Regions from separate parts of the Paenibacillus sp. NPDC058898 genome, predicted to be linked through region 4. Evidence: predicted binding sites of a transcription regulator. Region 4 holds the regulator's gene; each other region holds the start of a gene.

Region 1 (7,414 bases), on a different contig from region 4:
TTGAAGAATAACCGGGGATTCTGGCGATTTCTGCTTCGAGGACTGACGAAAGTGAGCCTAGAGGTCGATGCCTTTCGCTTGCCATAATCTGCTCAAGCAAGGGGCAACGGACCGAAAAGCAAGAAATGGCGGTGCAAGGAGATAACATCCTGAGCACCGCCATTTCTTTATTTGACACATTTTTTAATCGGACGAACGTCCGTCAAGTGAGCAAACCTATTTATGAGACGGCTCCTTCTTTAACGATATACGAACGAGATGTTTTGGAGGCTTCGCCCTCCAAGCCAATAGCAGATGAAGTTGAACCTAATGAGTAAGCAAAGAAACCGTTCCATTGGTAAATGGTGAGTTGTCCTTCCATTTACCAAGAAACGGTTTCTTTTTGTGTACCTTGTCTTCCAAATCCTTTACCGATGTTCCACCAGGTCAATCGCACCAAGCACAATATGAGCCAGTCCGAAGCCGAGAATACCGGTTGCGGCAAGTTTATACTTGCTGCCAAGCAGAGCGGCACCCGAAGCAGAAACCACAGTTCCAAGAACAGCAGGAATCAATCCTTCACGCATGCTGAGCACTCCCTTTAATTTGGTTTGGAAAGACAAGGTTTATTGTAAGCAGATGACTGTATATTATGCACAGAAGGGAGCAGGCCGATTAAATCCGGCAGATTTCGTTAGGACACAGCTCGCAATGGCAGATTTCCTGCAGCATCGGAAGATCTTTAATGACAATCATTCCGCCGGCATATTCGATGGCATCTTTTTTGCGTAAGTCACTCAGCATCCGGTTCACGCTTTCGCGGGTTGCCCCAATCATGTTCGACAGATCGGTGTGGGTAATCTTCTTGTTGATGAGAATGGTATCATCCGCTTGATGCTGTCCGTAGGTGTTGCTCAGACGGATCAGTGTCGATGTTAAAGCACCGGGCTTACCGTACATCATGAGATCCCGGAATTTGGTCTGGGTGATGCGGTGGTGGATGCCCATCCACTTCATAAAATCAATGGCAAAGTCGCAGTGCTGACAGATCAGCAGCTCCAGATCCTTGTGCTCGATGACACCGACAACGCTATCCTCAAGCACCTCTGCCGAGAAACTGTGATTGTTGCTGAAGAATGGATCGGCTTGCCCGACCATGTCTCCTGGATGGTACATATATAGAATCAGCTCTTTGCCTTCATCAGTCGATTTGGTTAATTTAATTCTTCCTTGTTTAACGTAGTACAGCTTGTCGGCAAAGTCGCCTTCCCAGAACAAATGGGATCCTTCAGGGAGAACCCTTTCCTTCATGCTGACCAGCAGACGGTTGCGGTTTTGTTCCGAGAAGCACTGCGTGTTCCCTAAGTTTTCGATTTCCATTACATGGTCTACAGTAGTGTTCATGTTGGTATCCCCTAACATCCTAAAATTTGATCTGTTTAATCTTTAAATACATTATAACGTGAAAACATTCACTTTTGGGGGAGAATAAGAAGGAAATCGTGGCGAATTTTCAAACTTTGTGATCTCTTTCACTTAAAAGAAGGGAAAGACAGGCATAAATTACACAGAAAAGAAAAATATTTATATTGTGAAATATTTCACATGAATTTAGAGAAGGCTGTGTTACGATCAAAGCGTAGACGAGAAAGAAACATGAACCATGGGAGGATGAGAGATATGGCTGTGAGCAAAGGAACGGTTGAAGTTAAAGGACAAACAGCATCGGAGTACATTCAAGGGCTGATTGACAAGGCGAATCGAGCCAAAGAAAAGTTTATGGAATTGAATCAGGAGCAGGTCGACGGGATTGTACAGGCGATGGCCATGGCAGGCCTTGAGAAGCACATGCAACTGGCGAAGATGGCGGTTGAGGAAACGGGACGCGGCGTGTACGAAGACAAGATTATCAAGAACCTGTTCGCCACAGAGTATATCCACAACAGCATCAAGTACGACAAAACGGTGGGTATTATTGAAGACAACGCCTATGACAGCTTTCAAAAAATAGCAGAGCCGATCGGGATTATCATGGGGATAACACCGGTAACCAATCCGACCTCCACAACCATATTCAAGGCGCTGATCTCCATTAAAACAAGAAACCCGATCATCTTCGGATTCCATCCTTCCGCACAGGCATGCAGCCGGGAAGCCGCGCTGATACTGCGGGATGCCGCCGTGAAACAAGGTGCTCCTGCCGATTGCATCCAGTGGATCGAAGCTCCTTCCATGGATAAAACCAATGCACTCATGAATCATCCTGACGTCGCCTGCATTCTGGCCACGGGCGGTTCGGCAATGGTCAAAGCGGCATACAGCTGCGGCAAGCCGGCCCTCGGCGTAGGACCAGGTAACGTGCCTTGCTTTATAGAGAAGAGCGCGGACCTGGATCAAGCAGTGAACGATTTGATTTTATCGAAGACCTTTGATAACGGCATGATCTGCGCTTCGGAGCAGGCTGTCATTATCGAAGAGCCTATCTATCATACAGTGAAGAAAAAAATGATTGCCAGCGGCTGTTATTTCGTCAACAAGGAAGAGCTGGCGAAACTGACTGCGCATGCGATGGTATCGGAGAAATGTGCGGTTAATCCGTCCATCGTCGGAAAGCCGGCAGCTAAGATAGCTGAGGCTTGCGGTTTCGAGGTACCGGAAAGCACCAAGATCCTGATTGCCGAGCTGGAAGGGGTCGGTCCGGCTTACCCGCTGTCTGCCGAGAAACTGAGTCCGGTTCTGGCCTGTTATAAGGTGAAGGATGCGGAGGAAGGGATAACACGTGCTGAAGAGATGGTTGCTTTTGGCGGAATGGGTCACTCGTCGGTGATCCACTCGCACAATGAGGACATTATTATGAAATTCTCGGATCGGATGAAAACCTGCCGCATCCTGGTGAACCAGCCTTCTTCGCAGGGCGGTATCGGGGATATCTACAACACGAACCTGCCATCGCTGACGCTGGGTTGCGGCTCGTATGGACGTAATTCCACTTCGTCGAACGTGACGGCTGTCAATCTAATCAACGTGAAAAGGGTGAACCGCAGAACCGTGAATATGCAGTGGTTTAAAGTACCGGACAAAATTTACTTTGAAAAAGGCTCCACGCAGTATCTTGCGAAAATGCCGGAAATCACCCGTGTTGCGATCGTTACCGACCCCATGATGGTGAAGCTGGGTTATGTGGAGCGGGTAGAGCATTATCTGCGTCAGCGCAGAGTGCCAGTGGCCATCGAGGTCTTCTCGGAGGTTGAGCCGGATCCTTCAACAACGACAGTAGAACGCGGAACGGAGATGCTTACCCGATTCCAGCCGGACTGCATTATCGCCCTCGGTGGCGGATCGCCAATGGATGCAGCGAAAGCGATGTGGCTGTTCTATGAATACCCGGATACGGACTTTAACAATCTGAAGCAAAAATTTATGGATATCCGCAAGCGGGTCTATAAATATCCGAAGCTTGGACGGAAGGCGAAATTCGTTGCCATTCCAACAACGTCGGGAACCGGCTCGGAAGTGACTTCGTTTGCTGTCATCACGGACAAAGGGCTGGGGAATACCAAGTACCCGCTGGCTGATTATGAGCTGACACCGGATGTGGCGATTATCGATCCGGAATTTGTATACACGCTGCCTAAAACAGCGGTAGCCGATACCGGTATGGACGTTCTGACACATGCTATTGAAGCCTACGTATCGGTGATGGCCAGCGATTATACGGATGGGCTTGCCATCAAAGCCATACAGCTCGTGTTCCAATATCTTGAGCAGTCGGCGCTTACCGGTGACAAACTCGCCCGCGAGAAAATGCATAATGCTTCGACGCTTGCCGGCATGGCTTTTGCGAATGCGTTCCTTGGCATCAACCACAGTCTTGCGCATAAGTGGGGCGGCCAGTATCATACGGCACACGGACGCACCAATGCGATCCTGATGCCTCACGTCATTCGTTACAACGCCAAGAAGCCAACAAAATTCGCGGCATGGCCTAAATATACCCACTTTGTGGCTGATGAGAGATATGCTGAAATCGCACGGATTCTCGGGCTGCCGGCAAGAACAACGGAAGAGGGCGTAAACAGTCTGATTGGCGCGATCCGGGAGCTGAACAGCAAGCTCGGTATCGAGGAGTCGTTCCAGCAGCTTGGCATCGATCCTAAAGATTTCGAGAAGAATGTTGAGCATTTGGCGGACCGGGCTTTTGAAGACCAGTGCACAACGAGCAATCCGAAGCTGCCGCTGGTGACAGAGCTCGCAGAAGTTTACCGCAACGCATTCTACGGTCGGTTCTAAATAGGATAGGCTCTGAATGCCGATCATGAAGATCCGGGAATATGTTGAGGTAAGTGATGCAAGACCAGACTCGGAGTGATAAAAATCACGGGAAAAGATAACTTTGTGATTAATATCACAGATGCGAGGGATCAACAGGACTACAATAAAGGTGTAGCAAGAAGCTGAATCTCAGGTCTTTGATAAAGAAGCTTGAAGGTGCAAGGCGGGGTAGTGGCATCATTGATCGTGAAAATAATCACATTTAAAGATCTGAGATAGATCAAGGTGTGGCCTCGCCTGTCCTTGCAAGCCCCAGCAAATCTAGGAGGGATTCAATATGTCGGTGATTGAAAAAGAAACAGGCTGGAAAGGTTTTAAATCAGGTAAATGGACCAAGCAAATTGACGTTAATGATTTTATTGCAGAGAACATTACTCCCTATTATGGCTCTGATGAATTTTTGGCAGGACCCACGAATAACACCAAAGCACTGTGGGATATCGTATCGGATTTAACCAAGAGAGAACGGGACAACGGTGGGGTACTGGACGTGGATGTCCATACACCTTCAACCATCACTTCTCATCAACCTGGCTATTTGGATAAGGATAAAGAACAGATTGTCGGCGTTCAGACCGATGAGCCGTTCAAGCGTTCGATCCAGCCTTTTGGCGGGATCCGGATGATGATTGATGCGTGCAACGCATACGGCTTTGAAATGCCGCAGGCCGTTGTAGATATCTTTAACGGCATACGCAAAACGCATAACCAAGGCGTGTTTGATGCCTATACTCCAGAGATGAGAGCAGCGCGCAAGGCCGGGATTATTACGGGACTTCCCGATGCGTACGGACGCGGACGTATCATTGGTGACTATCGCAGAATATCGCTATACGGCGTAGATGCTCTTATTCAGGACAAATTGAGAGAACTCGGTGAGCTTGAAGTGGATGCTATGGATGAGCCGGTTATCCGTTTGCGGGAAGAATTGTCTGAGCAAATGCGGGCCCTCAAGGAACTGAAGGAAATGGCGGGTATGCACGGTTTTGACATTTCCAAACCTGCAAATACGGCGAAGGAAGCATTCCAATGGTTGTATTTCGGTTATTTGGCCGCGATCAAGGAGCAGAACGGTGCTGCGATGTCGCTTGGCCGGGTATCTTCTTTCCTTGATATTTATATTCAACGGGATCTGGCTGAAGGCAAGCTAACGGAAGAAACAGCTCAGGAACTGGTCGACCATTTCGTTATGAAACTTCGGATCGTGAAATTCCTGCGTACGCCGGATTATAACGAGCTGTTCAGCGGGGATCCAACGTGGGTAACGGAATCCATCGGCGGCATGTCGATAAACGGTGAGACGAGAGTGACCAAGAACAGCTTCCGTTTCCTGCATACCTTGTATAATTTGGGACCTGCTCCAGAACCGAACTTGACGGTGTTATGGTCGGAGAAGCTGCCGGAAGCCTTCAAAAAATATTGTTCGAAAGTTTCCATCGAAACCAGCTCGATTCAATACGAGAATGATGATCTCATGCGTCCGATTTACGGAGACGATTACGGCATCGCCTGCTGCGTATCCGCCATGCGCATCGGGAAACAGATGCAGTTCTTCGGAGCAAGAGCAAACCTTGCCAAAGCGTTGCTCTATGCGATCAACGGTGGTAAGGATGAGAAATCAGGCGCCCAAGTTGGACCGGAATATCCGGCTATCGCTGCCGAGGTCCTGAGTTATGATGAAGTCATGAAGCGATTCAAGCCGATGATGGAATGGCTCGCGAAGCTCTATATGAATACACTTAACGTTATCCATTACATGCATGACAAATACAGCTATGAACGGATTGAGATGGCGCTTCACGACCGGGATATCCTGCGCACGATGGCATGCGGCATCGCAGGCCTGTCCGTAGCAGCGGATTCACTGAGTGCAATTAAATATGCAAAGGTGAAGCCGGTACGCAATGAGCAAGGAATTGCAGTGGATTTTGAAATCGAAGGCGAGTTCCCTTGCTATGGCAACAACGATGATCGCGTGGATAGCATCGCCGTTGAATTGGTCGAGACCTTCATGAGCATGATTCGCAAGAACAAGGCTTACCGTGACGCAATGCCGACCCAATCGGTGCTCACGATTACGTCGAACGTCGTATACGGCAAGAAAACAGGAACCACGCCGGATGGACGTAAGGCAGGCGAGCCGTTTGCGCCGGGCGCAAATCCGATGCACGGACGCGATAAGAAGGGAGCTCTCGCTTCGCTGACTTCCGTGGCCAAGCTGCCTTATGAGGATAGTCTTGACGGCATCTCGAACACGTTCTCGATCGTGCCGAAAGCCCTTGGTAAAGAAAGTGATATCCGTGTGAACAATCTGGTTGCGATGTTGGACGGTTATTTTGGCAGCAAGGCACACCATCTGAACGTCAACGTATTTGACCGGGAGCAGTTGATCGATGCGATGGAGCATCCGGAGAATTATCCGCAGTTAACGATTCGGGTATCCGGTTATGCAGTTAACTTCGTCAAACTGACGCGTGAGCAGCAGCTCGATGTCATCAACCGTACGTTCCACGGATCGATGTAAGGATGGAAGACAACCCTAGCGGATACAGAAAGGATGACGCACCATGCTAAAAGGTCATGTACACTCCATAGAAACGTTCGGAACGGTGGACGGTCCGGGTATCCGCTTTGTGCTCTTCATGCAGGGCTGTCTCTTGAAGTGTCAATACTGCCATAATCCGGATACCTGGGGACTGCATGAAGGACGCGAGATGACGGTAGAGGACGTGCTGGCTGAGATTGAACCTTATCTGAGCTACTACCGTTCATCGGGCGGCGGGTTAACCGTCTCCGGTGGTGAGCCGACATTGCAGTATCCCTTTGTCACGGAGCTGTTCAAGGAAGTGAAGCGCCGCTGGAATTTGCATACGACGCTGGACAGCAACGGCTATAATGAACCGGAGAAAATCTCGGAATTGCTGGAGTTGACCGACTTGGTGCTGCTTGATCTGAAGCATATCAACGACGAGAAGCATATCAAGCTCACTGGGAAGTCGAACGAAAGGACGTTAAAGACGGCCCGCTGGCTGTCTGACCATGATCGGAACATGTGGGTCCGCCACGTCTATGTGCCGGGCATCCATGACAGCGAAGAAGACTT
Region 2 (7,414 bases), on a different contig from region 4:
AGGCCTCCAGCCAGCATCCATAACGGCTTCCAGCCCCTACCTGAGGAAACGGGTGGGGCTGGATGGATGCTCACCGCCGCGGAGCCTTGTGCCAGTTTCTTACCGAGACTCATTTTGTGAGCAGATCAGCTGTCTTCTGGGCCATGGTTTGGGCAGACAATGGGCCGCCGTATGGCCACATGTCACCGCCAAGTGCATACACGCGGTCTTCTTTAACAAAGTTCAGACCTTTCCATACCGGATTGTCCTTCAATTGATTCTCGATGACGTTATCGCTATCCTGAATCATATGCAGGAAATTCGCATCCTGAAGGGCAGGCAATGCCTCTACGTCCCCAGTGGTAAATCCATAAACCTCAAATTGATTAGGCTTATGGGCATTGGTTAACCCGATGTGCTCCAAAATTTTGACGGCCAGGGAATTGTCCGTCGAAATCCGGAACGTCACCGCATTCTGGTTACTGTACCCCATCGCCAGCGCAAATGGTTTTTCCGTCATACCGGCAGCTTCAAGCTTGGCTTTGGCGTCGGCATAGGTTTGATCCAGGTCGCTAAGCACTTTTGCAGCTTCGTCTTTTTTGCCAAGCACGTCAGCAATCGTATTGAAGGTATTAACCATCTCTTCATATTGGTCCCCTTGTCCCTCAACCGGATAAGGATCGAATACCAATGTTGGCGCGATGCTGTTGTACGTATCATAGCCAGCTTCAAGATTCGATTTCAAACCGATGATCAGGTCCGGCTTCAAGGAAGCGATAAGCTCGAGATTCGGCTCTTGACGAGTGCCGACATCGGTCACGTCCGAACCGATCTCCACCGGAATGTTTACCCATTGGTTCATCCCCTCAATATCTGCAATGCCGACGGGCTGAACGCCGAGCGCAAGGACATCCTCCGCGTAAAGCCATTCCAGTGCGACAATACGCTTAGGAACGCCAGTGATTTCCGTTTCGCCCAGGGCGTGCTTAATGGTTCGGGTCTCCGGCGTGGCCTCGGTGTTATCCCCACCCTGTGCGGCCCCTTGATCTGAATTCTGCGCTGCGGTAGAGCCGCCTCCATCATTGGATGCCGCGCCTCCGCCACAACCGGCTAAAACCAATGCAAATATCAATACGATAAACACGAGACCCTTCATACTGCGCATTGAATTTCTCCCCCTCATACCCTCTATGTATTGTAGATATTGTTTACTAATAATAATTATTGAGAACAATTATCATTATCAACACTCAGCACAATGATAATTATTCTCATTAAGATTGTCAATAGAATTTATGAAGATTGCCTGAACCCTCCATGAATCTGCCTTTTCTGCCATGAGTATGGAATTCGTTCTTTACAGAACATGAGATGTATAACATAATCTTACTAAATTATTCCTACAAACTTAGCCTCTACCGCTCATTCTTCTTATGCTTGTATCCGCTTTAACAAAACAACCGAAAAGTGAGGGATCTCCATGCGTGATAAAACATCCGCTCCTGCTGAAGAGAGCGACTTTCCCGTTAAAGCCGGTAAACCTGCACGTCGAGCCCTAATCGCTGCAGGCTATCATCAGCTTGCCGACCTCACCCAAGCATCCGAGAAAGAACTACTGGCGCTTCACGGGGTAGGGCCCAAAGCGATCAGAATACTGCGCGAAGCTCTTGCCGAGAAGGGCCTTTCCTTCAAAGAATAAATAAACACGATAGGTCTCCAAAGGCCATAAAGGCCAGGGATCTATCGTGTTTGTTTTTTCCCATACAGCACACCAATCTTGGATTGGTGCGCTCATTGATGTTCCATATCATCTTTGACAATGGAACTTCGACTATATGATGTTATAGCGTTTCAATATATCTTCGATGACGGTTCCGGAAACTTTTTTCAAAGCCTGCTTTTCCAATAAGTTCATGATCAACGGAAGCTTCAAATCGGTTAGTTTTTTACCGTCCATCATTTTAGAAGTGGAGTCCAGCAGTACACGGACATCGTAGCAGGAGCCGAACACTTCGGGTACGCCGCGGTCTACGTTTAATAAGGTGTACACAGCCTCCATTGCCGTTCTAACCGAATATTCGGTTGTAAATACGGTGTCGCGAACCGTGTCGGCAAACTGTCCGATAAACGCGAAGTTGACGCAACCATCCGGAACTACTTTTGGCCGGTCTCCTTCTGTTCTCGGCATGAAGAATGCCGTAATATAAGGCATCATGGTCGGGATGCAGCGGGCAGAGTTGGCAGCCATGTCAGCAATTTCATGCTCCGGCACACCCAGATGGTACAGCCACTCCATCGTAATTTCCTCGCCGGTACATTCTCTCATCGGCTTCTTGACGTAATCGCCCGGAACATCGGTGAATAATCCATATACCCATACCACAAGCTGATCTTTCGGCTGCTCTTTGAAATGCGGTTGACGATTTAAAGTGTAACTCATGAGCCACTTGGAATCCTTTACGGACACGATGCCGCCGGTAACGACCTTTCCGCTGAACGGGTCGCGCTGACAAACTTTTTCAATATAGGGCGGGATTCTGTCATCAAGTGTCGTAACGGTTGCCGATTCCCAGTTCGTCGCTTCCGTATTCGTGCAGAATTTATCGGGGCGCCCAAAGGATGGATCCTGCTTGGCGATATTTCTCCAGAGCTCCCAGCAGCCGCCTGCGGAACGATTGAATTCAGCCGCACGATGATGGTCGCCCGAAGAAGAATTTTCCGTGCAGCTGCCATTTGTCACAAACACCAAATCATCTTCCGTTAAATCGATATATTCCTCATTGCCAGCACGGCGACATACAATTTGCTTAGCAACCTTCTTATTACCTTGAATATCAAATACTACATTCGTGACCGTTGTATCATATTGGAAATGAACGCCATGCGACTGCAAGTATTTCATCATTGGCAGAATCAATGACTCATATTGATTATATTTCGTAAATTTTAACGCCGAAAAATCAGGCAGTCCGCCAATATGGTGAATGAATCTTTGAATGTAAAGCTTCATCTCCAAAGCGCTGTGCCAATCTTCAAAGGCAAACATCGTTCTCCAGTAAAGCCAGAAATTCGAGGCAAAGAAATCCTCCGTGAATACATCGGTAATTTGCTTATCATACAAATCTTCGTTTCGAGTAAAGAATAACTTCACGATTTCCAGCGAAGCTTTTTCACTCAGAGCAAATTTTCCATCCGTATGGGCATCCTCGCCTCGGTTAACCGTGGCTCTCATTAGTGAATAGTTTGGATCTTTCTTGTTCAGCCAGTAAAACTCATCCAAAACCGATGCGCCTTCAATTTCCAGAGACGGAATAGTACGGAACAAATCCCACAAGCATTCAAAATGATCTTCCATTTCCCGTCCACCGCGAATAATAAAACCTTTATCGCTGTCATGAATTCCGTCGCAGGCACCTCCGGGAAGACTAAGCTCCTCCAGAATGTGAACCCGTTCTCCCTTCATTTGGCCGTCGCGCACAAGGAAGCACGCAGCTGCCAGAGAGCCTAAACCGGCTCCAACCAGATATGCTGATTTTTTGTCGACATCGACCGGTTTTTCCGGACGGGCAAACGCTTCATAATTTCCATTGCTATAATACATTCCAGTCACCTCCGAATTGATTCTAGCAACTTCATCATAAGAAAATATTCGGAGGTCTCCTATAGACAATGTCCGCCTAATGTCGAAACTTTCGACAAAAGCCTAATATTGTCTAATGATCGTGGTGCGATTTAAACTTTTCAAGCGCGAAAAAAATATCCCCTTGAATCAAAATGCTTAGCCGGTCCACAATCGCAGCGGGCTCTTCCTTCATCCCTTTAGCAATCCAATCCAGCATCAATCCTACAAACGCATATTTATAAAAGTCAGCGATAAACGACTTATCATCATCCCTGATCGACATCGTAACGGCCTTTTCCTCGATAACTCCTATCAAAAGATTATAGGTTACGTTAAATAGGTACCTTTCCAGCTGCTCTCGTTTAATCGAATGATAGACACTCGTCACAAACGCCTTGTTTTTCAGCACATACTCAAATATTTGCAATAGGCCCTGCTGCCACGTGTCATATGTTTTCTTGCCATCCAACGCTATGGTAGCCTCGCTTGTGCAAATCCACTCCACAAGATCATAAATATCCTTGAAATGATAATAAAACGTTTGGCGATTTACTTCGCAGTCCTCAACAATATCAATAACAGTTATCTTATCAAGCGTTTTTTTCTCAAGCATTTTTTTTAGCGATAGGGCAAGCGCCTTTTTTGTTGTTTGTGCCATAAAACCCCTCCAATCAAGAGCGTAATCATCCACAGAGGCAATGATCAGATTATATATCTTCATTATAAAGGAACTCAACGCGAAAAAGCGGTATCCTTATGAGGCAAAATAAATTGGAAAACACGCAGGAAGTCAAGAGATCGTAGCCCGGGTAGCATCGTAATAAATAAAACCCAATACACATTGTGAAATAATTCACCACATAATTGATTGCTCTATATTACAATGAAGTGGACCTGACGAGGCAACCGGAGGGAGGCAACCGGGGAAGATCTGAGATTCGAAGAGTAAAGGTGACGCTCACGTTCCCTTTCGCTTCTCGCTTTCCTACGTTACGACCTCCTTTTTCGATTGGCTCTTTATGGTCAACTAAATAGATATAGAGAAAATGGAGGGTTACACAGTGAAAAGGAAGTTTGCAGCAACGCTTATACTCATTCTCTCTTTCATGCTTGCTATCGCGGGATGCGGCAGCGGGAACCAGGATCAGAGTCAGGACAACACGAAAAAAGAAGAAGACCAAGAAACGGCCGTTTCGGGTGCGTCCCAAACCGGTTATACGCCGATCGATCAGCTCAAAGAAAAGTATGATATCATCATCGTCGGTGCAGGCGGAGCCGGTATGTCTGCTGCCCTTGAGGCAAAAGAAAAAGGCATGAATCCGGTCATTTTTGAAAAAATGCCGATTGCTGGCGGGAATACCATAAAATCATCTTCGGGCATGAATGCTTCCGAAACCAAGTTCCAACAAGAACAGGGCATTAAGGACAACAACGATTTATTTTATGAAGAGACTTTAAAGGGCGGTCATGGAACCAACGACAAAGACATGCTTCGTTTCTTCGTTGACAACTCGGCAAGCGCGATCGATTGGCTGGATTCCATTGGGATTCGGTTGAACAATATCACCATTACGGGCGGCATGAACGAAAAACGCACGCACCGTCCTGAGGACGGCTCAGCAGTAGGACAATACCTTGTCAACGGACTGGTAAAAAATGTACAAGAACAAGAAATTCCGCTATTCGTCAATGCCAAGGTAACGGATATTACAGAAAAAGACGGCAAGGTAAAAGGCGTCAAAGTCATCTTCAACGAGAATGATGAGAAAAACATTGCAGCAGATGCCGTCGTTGTGACAACTGGCGGTTTCGGAGCCAATATGGACATGATTTCCGAAGTTCGCTCCGATCTGAAAGGGTACGTTACCACCAACCAGGAAGGCAGCACCGGTGACGGCATCACCATGATTGAAAAGTTCGGCGGTACAACGGTCGATATGGATCAAATCCAGGTTCACCCTACGGTGCAGCAGGAGAAATCTTATCTCATCGGGGAGGCCGTTCGGGGAGAAGGAGCCATCCTCGTGACCAGCCAAGGCAAACGTTTCACAAACGAGTTGGATACTCGGGACAATGTCACCGCCGCCATCAATAAGCTTCCTGAAAAATCGGCTTATCTTGTGTTCGATTCCGGGGTAAAATCTCGCGTCAAAGCGATTCAGCAATATGAGAAAATGGGCTTTGTCATTCACGGTGATTCGATCGAGTCTTTAGCCAAAGAAATGGGCGTTCCAGCTGATCAGCTTAAAGCCACACTGGATACATGGAACAGTGCGGTGAAGAACAATAAAGATACCGAATTCGACAGAACGACAGGCATGGATAACGACTTGTCCGAAGCGCCATACCACGCCATCCAAATCGCCCCCGGTATTCACTACACCATGGGCGGCGTAAAAATCAACACGAACACGGAAGTTTTGGATAAAGACGGCAAGCCTATTCCAGGATTGTTTGCAGCCGGTGAACTAACAGGCGGGTTGCACGGTCAAAACCGGATCGGTGGCAACTCTGTTGCCGAGATCATTATTTTCGGCCGCCAAGCCGGCATCAAATCAGCTGAATTTGTGGGAGCACGGTAAGCTGTAGTCTGCATCCTTCATACGGCAAAACAACAAACGCTTGGTCTTGTTTTGATCTTCCGATAGCCATTTTTTTAAAAACCATATTTACATTTCTATAAAAATAGATATAATAAGCGTATGGATACCTTACAAACCATCAAAGCACTATCAAACGAGTCCCGGTTTAAAATCCTGGAGTGGCTGAAGCATCCGGAGGAACATTTTGCTCCGCAGGATCACATGCCTTCGAAATGTGATTTTCAGGGCGGTATCTGCGTGGGCTCCATTTCGGATAAAACAGGACTCGCTCAGTCGGTCGTTTCTGGCTACCTGGTAAAATTGCAAAAGGCCGGTCTACTGGAATCCCATCGAGCGGGCCAGTGGACATATTACAGACGGAATGAGGAAGGCATTCAGCGTTTTATCGAACAACTCAAGAAAGAGCTTTAGGCTTAAAAAGCAAAGTGAAATTGAAGATTAAGCTTAAAAGCTCTTTCTTTTTATCATATATATCTATTTTTATGAAAATACAGAAAAGCATATTAAACATATTGGAGGATTCCATACATGACCAACCAAAATCAAAATGTCCGTTCTACAGCAGCCCTATTCGAGCCATTTACCATCGGTAACCTTACTCTTTCGTCCCGCGTGGTGATGGCCCCTATGACGCGCGGGTTCTCCCCTAACGGCGTTCCAGGCCCGGATGTGGCCGCTTACTACCGCCGGCGTGCGGAGAATGGCGTCGGATTGATCATTACCGAAGGAACACTGATTAACCATCCAGCGGCTACCGATAGCCCCAATGTGCCTAACTTCCATGGTGAAGCCGCATTGAACGGCTGGGCTGAGGTGGTCCGTCAGGTCCATGAAGTCGGCGGTAAGATCATGCCGCAAATTTGGCATATCGGCATGACTAGACCAATAGGCGCCGAGCCAAATCCGGAGGCACTTCCCATCGGACCATCCGGACTTGACCTGGACGGCAATGTCGTCACGAAGCCGATGACCAAGGATGAGATCGAGCAGGTCATTCAAGCTTATGCCGATGCGGCCGCGAATGCCAAGCGCATTGGCTTTGACGGAGTAGAAATCCATGGTGCCCACGGATACCTGATCGACCAATTCCTCTGGGAGAGAACGAACCAGCGTACCGATGAATACGGAGGTGACATGCTGAAGCGCGCCCGCTTTGCGGTCGAAGTGGTAAAAGCTGTCCGTCAGGCGGTGGGCCCGGACTTCCCTGTTG
Region 3 (7,414 bases), on a different contig from region 4:
AGGCAATGGTCTCCCCCTGCTCCTGCAGCGTTGATCCGGCAAACAAGGCGGATATGGCTTCCGCCAGCCACTTGGCTTGCAGGAGGATGGCCATGCTCTGTGCCAGGGTACATACGGCGACAAGGAAGAATACCGTCTTGGCGCCTTTGTATCCCAGCAGATCTTTTCCCATCAGTACTCCAGATGCTCCTTCTCATGTACCCGTTTGTGGAAAACGAAGTAACTCCAAATTTGATAGCCCAATACGAATGGCAGCAGCGTTACCGCCACAATCGTCATAATCTTGAGAGAATACGGTCCGGAGGCCGCATTATAAATAGTCAGGTCAAATGCCGAATTGATGGAACTGACCATCACGCGCGGGAACAAGCCCACGAACACGGACGTTACCAGCAGAGCGATAACCGCCCCGGTCATCCCGAAAGCCCAGCCGTCCCGCTTGATGTTCATGAAATATCCGCCCAGTAAGAATGCGAGCAGAGCCAGCACCAGCAGCACGGTTAACACCACGCCACGCTTCTCGAAGACATCGGTCATGAAATACGTCATCACCCCGAATGCCACGAACAGGGCTGCTACGGGAAGCAGGAGTCTCCGGGCCATACGGCGTGCCCGTTCCTGAAGATCCCCCATCGTGCGCAGTGTTGTGAACATTAAGCCATGCAGCAGGCAGAGCATCACCATCGTCAGCCCGCCAACCACAGTATAGCCATTCACAACATCAAACAATCCGGCATGCAGCTGCATCTCTTCGTTAATCGGGAGCCCCTGAATCAGACAGGCAAAAACAACGCCAAGCAGGAATGGCGGAAGCACGCTGCCGGTGAAGATTGCACCGTCCCACACCCGTTTCCAGCGAACATCGCCAACTTTGCCGCGGAATTCAAAGGCCACCCCGCGTCCGATCAAGGCCAGCAGAAGAAAGACAAGCGGAATGTAGAAGCCGCTGAACAGCGTAGCATACCAGTTCGGGAAGGCGGCGAACATCGCGCCGCCCGCCGTCAGCAACCAGACCTCGTTGGCATCCCAGAATGGGCCGATCGAGTTGATCAGCACCCGGCGCTGGGTATCATTTTTGGCCAGCAGCTGCGTGGACATCCCGACCCCGAAGTCGAAGCCCTCCAAGAAGAAGAACCCGATAAACAATACGGCAACGAGCACAAACCACAGTTCGTTAAGAGACAGCATTGTAGCCCTCCTTATTAAACGGATCGCTTGCGTGGTGGTCATCTTCCTCCGCCGCATACGGTCCTTTCTTAATGACTTTAATAAATAGATACGCCATGACGGCCGCCAGCACCGCATAAATGGCGGTAAACATGATCAGCGAGAATAGAATCGAGCCTGCGCTGACGTTCGGTGAAACACTGTTCTCCGTGGTGATCAGTCCGAATACCGTCCACGGCTGCCGCCCGATCTCCGTCATAATCCACCCCGACGTGTTGGCAATGAACGGAAGTGAAATACCGAACAGCATCAGTCTGAGGAACCATTTACCGGCCTTCTCGACCTTTTTGCGCATCATGAGCCATGCTCCGTACAACCCCAGCAGAATCATGATGCTGCCTGCGGCCACCATAATCCGGAAGCTCCAGAACGTGGTGCGCACAGGAGGGATATAATCTCCAGGTCCATACTGCTGTTCGTATTGCGCCTGCAGCTCCTTCATCCCGATGACTTCACCGGAAAACTTGCTATAGGACAAAAAGCTGAGCAAATACGGGATTTTAAACTCCATCGTGTTCTCCTGCTTATCCGGATCGATGGCTGCAATGACCGTCCAAGGCGCAGGATCGTCACTCGTTTCCCATAGGCTCTCCGCAGCAGCCATCTTCATCGGCTGCGTATCCACCAGATACTGTGCTTGCTGGTGACCGAACACCGCAACCAGAATGGAGGTGATGAGACCAATCACGATGGCGATATGGAATGATTTCTTAAAGAAATCCAAATCTTGCTTCTTCATTAACTTGTAGGCACTCACACCCGCTACAAGGAACGCCCCGGTTGCCAGTGCCCCGAAGATTGTATGCGGGAACTCTACCAACAGCTGACCGTTCGTAATCAGTGCGAAGAAATCATTCATCTCCGCTCGCCCGTTGTTCATCTCGAACCCAACGGGACGCTGCATGAACGAATTCGCTGCCAGAATCCAAAAGGCGGACATCAGGGTGCCGAAGGACACCAGCCAGATACTGAGCAGATGGACCTTCTTCGATAACCGGTCCCAACCGAATATCCATAGTCCGATAAACGTCGACTCGAGGAAAAACGCCAGCAGCGCTTCGATGGCAAGTGGTGCGCCAAACACGTCCCCGACAAACCGCGAGTAATCCGACCAGTTCATACCGAACTGGAATTCCTGCAGAATCCCTGTCACAACCCCGACCGCAAAGTTAATCAGGAACAGCTTTCCCCAGAACTTGGCCATTTTCTTGTAGACTTCCTGGCCTTTGACAACATACATCGTCTCCATGATGGCAATCAGAAACGCCAATCCGATGGACAACGGTACGAAAATAAAGTGAAAAATGGTTGTCGATGCGAATTGAATTCGCGCCAGCATAACCGGATCCATATTAAGATACCCCTTTCTTTAGCTCACGTGATCACTTCAAATTTGATTCTTTTTGTATTGTCGCAGACCACGCCCTAAAGGATTGTGATAAACATCACAATATCAGGGCTGAAACCGGGGCAAAAAGTTATAAATTTGTGACGAAAATCACTAAGTAGGCGGTGGAATATGTGAGGATTATCAATTGGAACATGGCTTGCGGCATCCACTCACAGGCCAAGCCCGGTATTTACGCACCAAAAAAGCAGGTTCGCCCTCAGGCCAACCTGCTTCGGTGTATCTGCAATCTTATTGAACCGCGCCAATCTCGGTCTCGATGAGCTTGAATTCCGTTACGTCTGCGATCCCGCGGTTGGTAATGCGGATTTCCGGAATCACCGGCAGCGCAATCAGCGAGAAGGTCATAAACGGCGCATGGATATAGCATCCGAGCTCCTTCCAAGCTTCCTCCAAGGCAGCGACTTCTTCCGCTACGATCTCAACCGGACGGTCCGCCAGCAAACCGGCAATCGGCATCGCCACCTTCGCCAGCACCTTTCCATCCCGTACCACGATCATGCCGCCTCCGCACGCTGCCAGCTCATTTGCCGCGAGTGCCATATCCTCGGCATTCGAGCCCATCACAAGCAAATTGTGGCTGTCGTGCGCAACGGTAGACGCAACCGCGCCGGACTTGAGTCCGAAGCCGCTCGCAAAACCGAGCGAGATTTGTCCCGTCGTGCCGTGGCGCTCAATGCATGCCAGCTGAACCACGTCCTGATCCAGGTCTGGCTGGATCACCGCTTGCCGCACGGAGAGCACCGCCGTCATCTTGGCGGTACGGGCGCTGTTCTCGATGACGCGGACCACGTTCACTTCTGTACGTGCGGCATCGAATTTGCTGCGCAGCAGGAAGTCATCCGCGGTAAGCGAACGCTGCAGCCGGACCGAGTTAAACGCTTTTTCCGGATATTGATATACCGGGAATGCCTTCACGAGTCGACCGTTCTCTGCAACCACTTCGCCATCCGTGATCACGACGGAAGGTACCATGCTCAACAGATCATCAATCAGCAAAATATCCGCCGTTTTACCAGGTGAAATGCTGCCAAGCTCATTGTCCATGCCGAAATAACGAGCCACGTTGATCGTTCCCAGCTGGATCGCCGTAACCGGGTCCACGCCCTCTTCCATAGCGCGGCGGACTACATGGTTCATGTGTCCGAGTCTCAGCAGCGTCTGCGGATATACATCATCCGTAACCAGAGATATATTGTCTGTTCGCACCTTATCTTCCGTTATAACCTTAACAACTTCCTTCACATCCTGCCAAGCCGAACCCTCACGGATCATCAGGTGCATACCGAGGCGAACCTTCTCCAAGGCCTGCTCTCTGGTTACCGTTTCATGGTCGGAGCTTACGCCGGTTGCCATATATGCCTGCAGCATCCGGACATCCTCTGCCGGAAAATGTCCTGTCACCGTCTTGCCCGCACGCAGCGTGGCTTCGATCTCCCCGCTCATGGTCGGATCGCCATACACGACGCCCGGGAAATTCATCACTTCGCCAAGCCCGGCAACACCGGGCCATGTCAGCCCTTCCTCAATGTCGGCTACGCCCAGCTGCGCCCCAGCATCCTCCAGATCAAAGGTCGACGGTACACACGAAGGAACGGTGGTGAACACCTTCATCGGCAGCTGCTGCCCTTCCTCATGCATCCAGCGCACACCTTCCATGCCGAATACGTTGGCAATCTCATGGGGATCCATATAAACCCCAGTCGTTCCACTAACGATAGCCGCCTTGGCAAACTCGGTCACGGTGAGCATCGTGCTCTCCACATGCATATGACCGTCGAGCAGGCCTGGCGAGATATAGCAGCCATTCGCTTCGATGACCCGAGTCCCTTCCCCGATCGTATGATCCGCGTTGCCGATATAAGCGATGCGTCCGGATGCCATGGCCACGTCCACCTGCTCCTGAAGCTCGCCTGTAAACACATTCACCAGCGTGCCGTTCTTGATGACCAGATCGGCAGGCTCCTGTCCTAAGGCAACCTTTCCCAGCTTCCGGCTAACCTCGTATCGTTTCTGTCTCTTGCTTGAACTCATGATGATTGCACGCTCCCCTTTTTTCTTTAGATATCAGAAAGTATAAACTTCGAAGCTCGTGACTTCCTGATATCGCAATAAAAACTTCATCTAATTGCGGTCTATCATCTGTGAAAGTGCGTCGATAGACGTTTTTCTTCTAGATATCAGAACGTATAAACTTCGAAGCTCGTGACTTCCTGATATCGCAATAAAAACTTCATCTAATTGCGGTCTGTCACCTGTGAAAGTGCGTCGATAGACGTTTTTCTTATCATGAACGGTAAAAACACAAAATCGATCCGCTGTATAACACGCAAACACCCCGGGCAGCGTATCTGCCCGGGGTGCCTGTACTATATCCATAGAGGAAGAGAAATCCCGTGCTTCAGCAATGTATGCTATCTAGTCTGCACATCACCTCATCCGTTAAAACCTGCCGGATTCCAATCAAGATGATCCTCCTGCCCGGCTTCAATCATTACGAAGCTGGGCTTTGGGTGGTGGGATTCTCAACCTTCATGTAGTCAAGTCATTTACGGTAACCTGGTAGAAACGCCTGGGCCCTATTCCCCGGCATATACATCAAGATTTGATTTTGATTAAACTTACCCTTCGATTCTCTTTTCGTTTCATTTGTTGTATGAATTATAATCCTCCTGCCCGAGAAGTCAAGCCATTGGAAGGAACTGTTTATCTTACGCCCTGCCAGCTCAAGCCAATTTCCGACCCATTCTCTGTACACGCTCAAGCCATTGCTTTCTTGCCACTTCAGGCATTTTGCGAAGCTGCGTAATGTTCGTGGCACGAACCGTGCCCACGCCGCAGAACTTCAGAATGGAATGCTTCATCATTTGATGTCCCGGCTGACCGAGATAGAAGCGGTAGTAGATATATGGCGAATCCATCGTGACGATCAAACGGGCCGTTTTCCCTTTGAGCAGCTGCTCCGGCAAAGGCGAGTTCCGGCGGTACTTAAACGCAAAGCCCGGCAGAAAAACCCGGTCGATGAACCCTTTGAGCAGCGCCGGCATGCCGCCCCACCAATTCGGATACACAAACACCAGGTGATCCGCCCAAGAGATCAGTTCTTGGGCTTTTTGCAGATCCGGCTCCAGCGGTTGGTTACCCTTATAACCACCGGACAGATTCAGGTCAAACTCCAGCTCCGCAAGCACCAGCTCCCGCACCTCCGCCCCGGATTCGGCCGCCCCCCTTGCATAGACCTCTGCCAGCTGACTGCCATAACTGTTCTCAATGGGATTGCCTTGAATAATTAAAACCTTTTTCATATGTTTCTTCCCCCTCATAATTTGGTTAACAAACACTAACCTGATGGCAAAAAGAAAAGGTCACGCCGGACCTTTTCCCAAACCTGTTAATGCCAATAGATGCGCCGTCACTTCAGGTGCCAGCGGCGACAACGGTTCCTTCAGCTCTCCTTGCATCGTTGAGATTGCAAGCTGGCTGAATGCACCAATGATCAACACAGCGGTTAATCGCGTGTTCTGCGGCGGAATATCCCTCTGCAACACCGCTTGCTCAAGCAGCTCATGCAAGGCGTCCAGCGGCTGACGTCCCCTGCTCTTGAGCACCTCCGTAAACAGCTCGTGATGCTGGGACAAGAGCAGCAAGCCGTATTTATCCTCGTCGTACGCCGCCAATACCCGGATGACGAGCGCCGACAGTCTCTCTGCAAACAGGCCGGGCCGGGAAGCATAATCATCCACCAGACGCGTATAACTACTGCAGTATTCCTCGAACGCTTCCGCAGCCACGGCATCCTTATTCGTAAAATGCTTATAGATCGCTGCATCCGTTACACCCGCCGCTGCGCCGATCTCCTTCACCGATACGCCATCCACGCCCTTCTCGGCGAAAAGCTTCATGGCAGCCTGCAAAATATCCTTCTTCTTGCTATCGTAATGAGGTTTCTTTTTCATGCTCATATCATAAGTGAACACTAACCAAATTGCAATAACCAACGCAAAAAAAGAGGCCCCCCTTGCCTGGAGTGCCTCTTCATTCATATTTTTACGCTTCCCATAGCTTAAAGCGCGCGCTCAACCTTTTTAGCCATGGGCTCAATCTCCATGCCCAAGCTAAACTCCGGCTTCAACGGGGGCTGCCTTTGCCTTTTTGCCGTACAGCATCATAAGCGGGATGCTGATCACAAATGCGCCGGCAACAAGCAAGAACGGAATTCTCGGGTCGATGCCATATGCCCAGCCGCCAATGATGCCGGAAGGCGAAATGACAATAAGGATGAGCACCTGGAGCAGCGCGAATATTTTGGCGCGGTTCTCATCGTCTATCGCATTGGCCACCGCCGTCTCCAGATACGGATATGTCATCATCGTACCGATGGCGGCAATGACAGTGCTCAAACTCAGCACCAGCAGATCCCCTTGCGGCGCAAACACCAGTATGACATTGGACAATACCGATATTACGAATCCCCATACCATCGTCCGGTGCACATGCTGCTCCCCGATTCGGGGCATGATCCACCGCATGAATATTAGCATAATGACAGAGGAGAATGCCGGAAAAACCGAGATCAGGCCGCTGCCCAAATGCAAATATTCCACCATGAAGATGGAGACGTAGGTCGTCTTCACCGTCATCTGAAAATTGAACAATATATAAACGCCGAAGATCATCAGCAGCAGCGGATTTCCGAGCGTACTCTTCATCACCAAGGCATAGTCGGACATCCCTTCCCGCAGACTCATCGCCTTCGTTTCTTTCATCTTACGGTATCCG
Region 4 (7,414 bases):
TGGATTTTCAATTCCCGCTTGCCAATCACAGACTTGCCTTCCTTCTTAATATGCTGAACCAAACCTTGTAAATTTGTATCTGGAGCCAAATCGAGATTCAAAGTAACGGTATTCTGTTTAATATCTATATGAGAATCCTTCACGCCGTCATATTGCGACACAACATTTGCCAGCGGATTTTGCAAAGCCATCTGCCGATACAGAAACCATCCGCCAAAGAGAACCGATGCTGAGATCACGACAGTCAGCATGATAGGTACAATGCGTAGTTTCATGAAGTTCCTCCTTCATTTCCTATATGAAATTTTGTCTATCATTTTGTGACACAATAGTACATATAACAACGATATATTGCGATGCATGTAATTTATATGCTCGTTTTGTACAAGTACGAGTATATCACATCTTATATACTTTTTCATGCATGTCTGTGAAAATATTTAGAACAGTTTTTCCATATTCTTTCTGAATGCGCTTACATGTCGGAGAAAAAGAGAGGCACCCTATGAATTTTAAAGGGCGCCTCTCTTACTGCATTTTTATTGATTTGGAAGAATAATGTCATTCCCGATGGTGTTACCATCTTGAAAACGATAAAACCGATAGCCGCGCTGACCGTTGTGTTCATACTGCAGCTGCCATGCATACTCGCCCTCATACATTCCAGGCAGCAACCGCTTAATTTCCACTCCAGGCAATTCGTTATAGATCTGATCCCGCATCTGGGCTTCTGACATCCCCGTTTTCAATAAAACGGACTGGACAGCGTCAGCACCTTCAACAGGTACGTTGTCATCCGTAAATTTCACCCATACCATACGATCTTGATTGTCTTGATCCTTCCCGCTTACCACCCAATAGTTATTATCCTCGCCCCACACCGATTTATAGGTCTTCCCGGGTGTAACCAATTGGCCATGCTGCTTCGCGGCAACAATTGCCATTCTTTCTTCATTCCAAGTATCTTTCATAACATATGAATAATAGAGCTGTAAACCAAGCAGCAACAGCAGTACGCTGGACACACTCAGCAATATCCACTTCGTTTTTTTCTTCAAATCCGTCTTCCTCGCTCACCTTGATTATTCCCTAGAGGGTTGTAAGACGCTCAAAGGTACGCTGCGCTTCCCGGCGGATACGTTCCTCATCAAGAGTAAGACTCGCGCCATTCTTCACTACCTGCTTACCGTCAACCCATACATGCTCAACATCCTTCGCACTAGCGGAGTAGATAGCATGAGAAATGTAATCCGTCTTCGGAAGGAAGTGCGCCTGATCCGTGTTCAGTGCGATCATATCTGCCTTCATACCTACTGCAAGCGTACCGATATCGTTGAGGAAGGCTGACTTGGCTCCATACTCTGTACCCATCCGAAGCGCTTCGGATGCAGGAATTGCGGTTGGATCCCCGCTTACCCCTTTATGGATCAATGCCGCCAGACGCATCTCTTCAAACATATCCAGATTATTATTGCTCGCAGGTCCATCGGTACCCAGCGACACCGTTACGCCAGCTTTCAGCAGTGCAGGCACGCGAGCGATGCCGCTGGCAAGCTTCAAATTGCTGCCTGGATTATGCGACACCATAACTTGATGCTTGGCCAGGATTTCGATTTCTTCATCGGTCAGATGGACGGCATGCGCAAGCAGCGTTGGCCGGGAGAACATGCCAAGCTTCTCCAAATGGGCAACAGGGCGAAGTCCGTAGTCTTTTACATTCTGAGCTACTTCCGTTTCCGTTTCGGACATATGCGTATGCAAAGGCAGATTCAAATCATGGGATGCCTGAACGAATTTTTCGATGAAATCCGGCGGGCACGTATAAGGTGCATGCGGTGAAATCATCGTCGTAATTCTCCCGTCAGCCTTGCCATGCCAGTCTTTCGCGAATACCACCGCCTCATCCAGCTTCTGCTGCTGCACCTCAGGCGGACACAATCCGATGACGCCGCGCATTAGGACGCCGCGCATTCCTGAGTCCTGCACAACCTTGGCAACCTGATCCATATGATCATACATATCCACAAATGTCGTGGTTCCGCCTTTGATCATCTCCAGCACGGAGAGTGCGGTTCCCCAGTATACATCGTCGGCCGTGAATTTGGCTTCCATAGGCCACATTTTTTCCTGAAGCCATACCTGCAGTGCCAGATCGTCGCCATAACCGCGGAGCAGGGACATCGCCGCATGTCCGTGCGTGTTCACTAACCCCGGTAGGAAAAACAGATGAGTTCCGTCGATAACTTCTGTTCCCTCTTGGATGGTTGGCTCTTCTTCACCCAGATAGGTTATGCGGTCATTCTCCACAACCATATATCCGCGTAGCACGGTTCTTCCTTCCTCTAATACCGCAAACGTTCCGTTCTTAACCATCCACTTCGTTATCGTCATGTCCTGCATCCTCCTTGCCGTTATCCAAATAATAGGCCAAACTCTGCAAATCTGTAGTAAAATCAGCCGTATGAATCCTGATATGGGATGGGGCTTTCAGGATGGTTGGCGCAAAATTCAGGATAGCCTCGATGCCTGCGGCGATAAGCTGATTGGCTACATTCTGCGCTTCAAAATCCGGAACGGTGATTATCCCGATACGAATGCCGTACTCATGAACCGTCTTCTCCAGTTCCTCCATCGGCTGTACAACCAAATTGTTAATTTTCATACCAACTTTGGGAGAATACGAATCGAAAACCGCCACAATCTTCATATTGTCCTTCAGAAATGCATTGTAATTCGATAATGCATGTCCAAGATTACCGGCCCCAATCAATGCGACATTGATCTTCTGGTCCAGCTTTAGAATCTGGCGAATTTTCTCGATCAGATAAGATACGTCATATCCGATCCCTTTCCGTCCAAAATCACCGAAATACGCTAGGTCCTTACGAATTTGAGCAGGATTGAGGTCCAGTTTTTGTCCCAGTTCCTGGGAGGAAACCGTGGAGACCTCCCTTTTCTGAAGCTCATTCAAATAGCGCAAGTATACAGGTAATCTGCGGACCACGGCTTCCGAAATTTTTTCCGATTTCATTCATGCTCCCCCTAATAATAGGTTAATAACTACATTTTTTTGTGACAGATCATTTCGTTCATTGTTTCACTTTTATTCAGCTTGGTTCTCTATGCCTGCCTCTTCCTGCAGCCATTCCGAAATTCGGGGAACGATCCCCTCTGTCGGCATGTGCTCCATCTTCGGCCCCGGCAAAGAATATAAGAAATATTTCCCGTAATAGGATTCAATGACCCGGGTATCGTAGACAATGACAATCCCCTTATCTTGCGCGGTCCGCACCAGTCGGCCAAATCCCTGTTTGAAGCGAATGACCGCTTGCGGAACCGAAAGTTTCATGAACGGGTTCTTCTTCTGCTGCTGCAGCAATTCGCTCTTGGCTTCGACCAAGGGATGATTCGGCGGCTGGAACGGCAGCCGGACGATCGCAAGGCAAGTGAGCGCCTCCCCGGGTATGTCTACCCCTTCCCAGAAGGAGCTCGTACCCAGCAGGACCGAAGCGCTGCTATCCTGGAATCTCCGGATTAACTTGGTACGGCTGGTTCCGTCCATCCCTTGTCCCAGTACCGTAATATCGCTGGATGCCAGCGCCTCCTTCAACGGCTCGTGAACCTGACGCAGCATGCGGTACGAAGTGAACAGCACAAGCATGCGGCCATGCGTAGCGATTGCCGTATCGGCCAATGATTGCACAAGTGTATTCACAAAGAGTGCATCCCCGACCGAGCCCTTCACGCTCGGAAAATCGCGCGGCACGACAAGGAGGGCCTGCTCCCTGTAATTAAACGGGGACGGCAGCAGAACCGTGTTCAGGTTGCCGCTATCTGCCGCTTCCTGAAGACCCAAGTTCTCGATCATGAACTGAAACGATTTATCCACCGACAAGGTCGCCGATGTCAGGATCACGCTTTGTTTCTTGTCAAAAAACAATTCCTTCAAGTGAGTGCTAACATCGACAGGCACTGCATAAAGCTGCAGCGATTTGCCGCGGAAATTCCCGTTAGCCTCCATCCAGTATACCGTGCCTTCATCATTCAGAGCCATGAAGGACCTCAGGTCATCGCGGTGTGCGGCCAGGTCCTTAAACAGACCCGATAGGTCTGTTAACAAACTGTCCGCGCTGTAGTCGTCCAGATCTTCCTTCATCTCGGCGATCAGCTTGTCACCCTTGCGAACGACATCGCCCAGCGTCACATGAATTTGATGCTCCAACTCGGCCAGCGAACCCCAATCCTTCGGCTTCTTCAGAGGCGATAAGCGAAGCGAGAATTGACCGGCATCCCCCGGAGTCGCGTCTCCGCGTTCCGGAAGCAGTCCGAACAATTGATCGCTGAGCCGGTCCCAATTCTCTTTTGCGGTGATCAGATCCGGATAAATCCGGTCTATGATGGAGGACCACTCGACAGCCTTCTCATGCGATGATGCTTGCAGCAGCTGGCGAAGAGCCGGAAGCTGACCGCTGCGGCTGTCTTTGTACATACGAGTCAGCGTATGGACCACCGAAAAATATTTCATCTGCAAGCCAAGGTGCTTGCCAGCGACGTCCTCCAGATGATGCGCTTCATCAATGACGAGACGCTCATAACTCGGAAGCAGCTGATGATTCGCTTTTACGTCAGTGAACAGCTTCGAATGGTTCGTAATGACAACATCCGCGATGCCCGCTTCATGTTTGGCCCTGTGATAGTAGCATTTGCGGAACCATGGGCAGGCACGGCCAAGGCAGGAATCCGAATCACTGGAGATCGTCTCCCAGAAATCCCCTCCGCGACCGCCAAAGTTCAGTTCTTCATCATCCCCGTTCTCCGTCTGGGTCAGCCAGACCAGCATCTGCGCCGCGGTGATCACATCTTCCTTCGGGGAATGAAAATCTCTTCTATTTATTTTATGTTCAAATTTTCTCAAACACAAATAATGGCCTCTTCCCTTGAAAATAGCCGCTTTAAAAGGAAAAGGAACAACCTGGGTGAGCAGGGGAATATCCCGGTCACGCAGCTGTTCTTGAAGGTTGATTGTATGCGTGCTCACCATAACCTTCTGTTCCTGCTTCACGCTTTGATAAATCGACGGCAGCAAATACCCGAGGGATTTGCCTGTTCCCGTGCCAGCTTCGATCAATAAATGTTTATTGTCATCGAGAGCCTGCATCACTTCCTGAAACATCATGTCCTGGGCATCCCTGCTCTCATAATGAGGCAGCGTTTCCTTTAGACGTTCACGGACATCATTCATGTATTGCTCAAAGCTTACATCCGCCAGCGGATTAGGCTCCGACTCATCCCTGGCAGGCGCAATATCGTTCCAATCGTCAACGGCCAGGGCAAATTGACGATAGTACGTATGGGTGTCTCCGGCTTGTACAGCCTGGAACTCCCTGTCAGCACGGATGCCGTCAAAGAACCAGGCCAAGTCGCTGTCCTCGTCGGCAAACAGGTCGCTTAACCGCTGCACGGTAAGGAGAGGAAGCTCATCGATCTCCTCCAGGCATTTCAGCAGTGCATAGGCTGTGGCAAGCGCATCGCTGTCCGCCTGATGCGGACGGTCATGCTCCAGACCGAAATGAGAAGAGACCATCCCGAGCTGATAAGAAGGCAGCGAGGGAAAACATATTTTTAAGAAGTGCATCGTATCTAGAATTCGGCCGCTGAACGGTAAATAGCCGCAGCGATCGAGTGCATTTTGCAAAAAGTTAAAATCAAAAGCGACATTATGCCCAACCAATACGACATCGTCGAGCATGGGCACGAGTTCCATCATCATTTCTTCCAATGACGGAGCATCCGCTACATCACTGTCGGAAATGCCGGTCAAACCGGTAATAAAAGGAGGGATCGGAATCCCGGGATTGACATAGGTGCCGTATACGCGGGAGATGCTTCGATCCTCTTCGATGATGGCCAGTCCAACCTGAATGATCTCATCTGCTGACTGGTTGCCCGTGGTTTCAAAATCCAATACGGCAAATTTCATTTCGATAAAATCCCTTTCCTCCAGACTAATTAACAGCATACCAGAAGTTGCGGGTTTTGAACATTCCGGGTAAAAAATCCCCCGTTTCTCCTCCATCGCTCCATACGGCAAGAAGCGATACCAAAGTCTCAGGAATGAGCTCTGGCATCGCTTCTTGTAATGGCTTGATTTCTACAGCAAAGAGATCAATTGGCTGCCGTACTGGAGCTCACCGCGATTCTGCTTGCAGACCTCCAAATTGATAATGGGGTCAGGAAGTGTCGGGTCGCTGTGAATCGCCAGTGCAAAGTGCTCCTCGGCTTTCCCTTGTTGTCCATTCAACACCTCGATGCATCCAAGCGCGTTGTAAATCATCGCTCGCATCTTCTTGTTGTCTGCCAGGGGCAGGATGGACACCAATACATCGGACGCTGGTATGGTTTGCCCCAAATAAAGATGGGACATCGCAATATACAGCTTGGTCAGAAGGCTATCCGGAAATACCGTGGCGGCCACCTCAAATTGCTGTATAGCCGGCTGGAACATCAACAACTTGTAATAACCTTGGCCGCGAATGAATGCATCAAGCTGCAGTTCAGGCGCTTCGGTCGGTGGAAAAACAGGAGGTGAGGCGGCACTCTCGCGGAAGATAGCCATCTTCTCTTCAAAATGGAGCCATTCCTCGATAATGCCCTCGCTCATGCTTTTGAGCATGTTCCAGTTTTGTACCAGCGCCTGTTTTTGGGGACCTTGAGCAGAAGGGTAATGCTTCACAATTTCATCTAACATGTTGTTCATTTCAGCGAATACATGTTGAAACATAGCTGCATCCCACCCTTAGCGGAAAAATGAGATCAGTGCGTCGACCTGAACTCATTTTCTGTAGAAGTCGGTCTTTTCATCCCTTTAAGGTCCCGACACATTTTGGCTCTTAGGAGACCATTTAGAGAACCGCGGCGTGAACCTCACGATATTCCGTGTTAACCGGCTTATTCATTTCGTCAACGATCACAACCGTTGGGGTATGATTGTCGTATTCCTCTTTAGACATCATGGCATAAGAAATGATAATGACGTTGTCGCCAGGCTGTACAAGCCTTGCAGCTGCCCCGTTCAGACAAATCACGCCACTGCCGCGTTCGCCTTTGATCACGTACGTTTCCAAACGGGCGCCATTGTTATTGTTTACGATTTGAACTTTTTCATTCTCCAAAAGGTCTGCAGCCTCCATTAGATCCTCATCAATGGTAATGCTGCCCACATAGTTCAGATTGGCTTCCGTCACCGTTGCGCGGTGGATTTTGGATTTCATCATTGTTCTAAACATGGGATCCCCCTACTTTTGGTTGAAGTAACGCATTGTCAATGAGACGGGTGCGGCCAAATCGTACGGCCAGCGCCATAATGACGGTTCTGCCTTCATCCGCAATGCGATATGAATCTTCCACGGGAACA

The links. The regulator Rex, encoded in region 4, represses fermentation and respiration genes when NADH is low (regulators of the CRP and FNR family bind a similar motif). The targets are predictions, from matches to a motif close to TTGTGAAATATTTCACAA.
Region 1: the regulator Rex is predicted to act here: its motif matches at 4,496-4,513, upstream of pflB (formate C-acetyltransferase).
Region 2: the regulator Rex is predicted to act here: its motif matches at 4,443-4,460, upstream of ACOZB4_RS30845 (flavocytochrome c).
Region 3: the regulator Rex is predicted to act here: its motif matches at 2,661-2,678, upstream of ACOZB4_RS16130 (cytochrome ubiquinol oxidase subunit I).

Annotation. Positions count from the first base shown of each region.
Region 1 covers NZ_JBMOSM010000004.1:569,453-576,866, forward strand. Annotated here, with positions in the region: partial or broken gene ACOZB4_RS14575 (transposase) at 1-145, shown strand, start outside; gene ACOZB4_RS14580 (hypothetical protein) at 221-361, opposite strand; gene ACOZB4_RS14585 (asparagine synthase) at 408-566, opposite strand; gene ACOZB4_RS14590 (Crp/Fnr family transcriptional regulator) at 655-1,383, opposite strand; gene adhE (bifunctional acetaldehyde-CoA/alcohol dehydrogenase) at 1,660-4,269, shown strand; gene pflB (formate C-acetyltransferase) at 4,589-6,835, shown strand; gene pflA (pyruvate formate-lyase-activating protein) at 6,879-7,414, shown strand, end outside.
Region 2 covers NZ_JBMOSM010000020.1:587-8,000, reverse strand. Annotated here, with positions in the region: gene fhuB (Fe(3+)-hydroxamate ABC transporter permease FhuB) at 1-113, opposite strand, end outside; gene ACOZB4_RS30865 (ABC transporter substrate-binding protein) at 110-1,144, opposite strand; gene ACOZB4_RS30860 (DNA-binding protein) at 1,460-1,678, shown strand; gene ACOZB4_RS30855 (oleate hydratase) at 1,811-3,580, opposite strand; gene ACOZB4_RS30850 (TetR-like C-terminal domain-containing protein) at 3,693-4,259, opposite strand; gene ACOZB4_RS30845 (flavocytochrome c) at 4,663-6,183, shown strand; gene ACOZB4_RS30840 (ArsR/SmtB family transcription factor) at 6,304-6,615, shown strand; gene ACOZB4_RS30835 (NADH:flavin oxidoreductase) at 6,733-7,414, shown strand, end outside.
Region 3 covers NZ_JBMOSM010000005.1:283,634-291,047, forward strand. Annotated here, with positions in the region: gene cydD (thiol reductant ABC exporter subunit CydD) at 1-172, opposite strand, end outside; gene cydB (cytochrome d ubiquinol oxidase subunit II) at 172-1,188, opposite strand; gene ACOZB4_RS16130 (cytochrome ubiquinol oxidase subunit I) at 1,175-2,578, opposite strand; gene ade (adenine deaminase) at 2,867-4,669, opposite strand; purine riboswitch at 5,153-5,254, opposite strand; gene ACOZB4_RS16140 (NAD(P)H-dependent oxidoreductase) at 5,362-5,940, opposite strand; gene ACOZB4_RS16145 (TetR/AcrR family transcriptional regulator) at 6,001-6,591, opposite strand; gene ACOZB4_RS16150 (MFS transporter) at 6,751-7,414, opposite strand, start outside.
Region 4 covers NZ_JBMOSM010000016.1:54,565-61,978, forward strand. Annotated here, with positions in the region: gene ACOZB4_RS29155 (hypothetical protein) at 1-275, opposite strand, end outside; gene ACOZB4_RS29160 (DUF5590 domain-containing protein) at 540-1,058, opposite strand; gene ACOZB4_RS29165 (amidohydrolase) at 1,090-2,391, opposite strand; gene ACOZB4_RS29170 (redox-sensing transcriptional repressor Rex) at 2,366-3,031, opposite strand; gene dinG (ATP-dependent DNA helicase DinG) at 3,104-5,980, opposite strand; gene ACOZB4_RS29180 (hypothetical protein) at 6,006-6,128, opposite strand; gene ACOZB4_RS29185 (hypothetical protein) at 6,152-6,757, opposite strand; gene panD (aspartate 1-decarboxylase) at 6,903-7,286, opposite strand; gene panC (pantoate--beta-alanine ligase) at 7,279-7,414, opposite strand, start outside.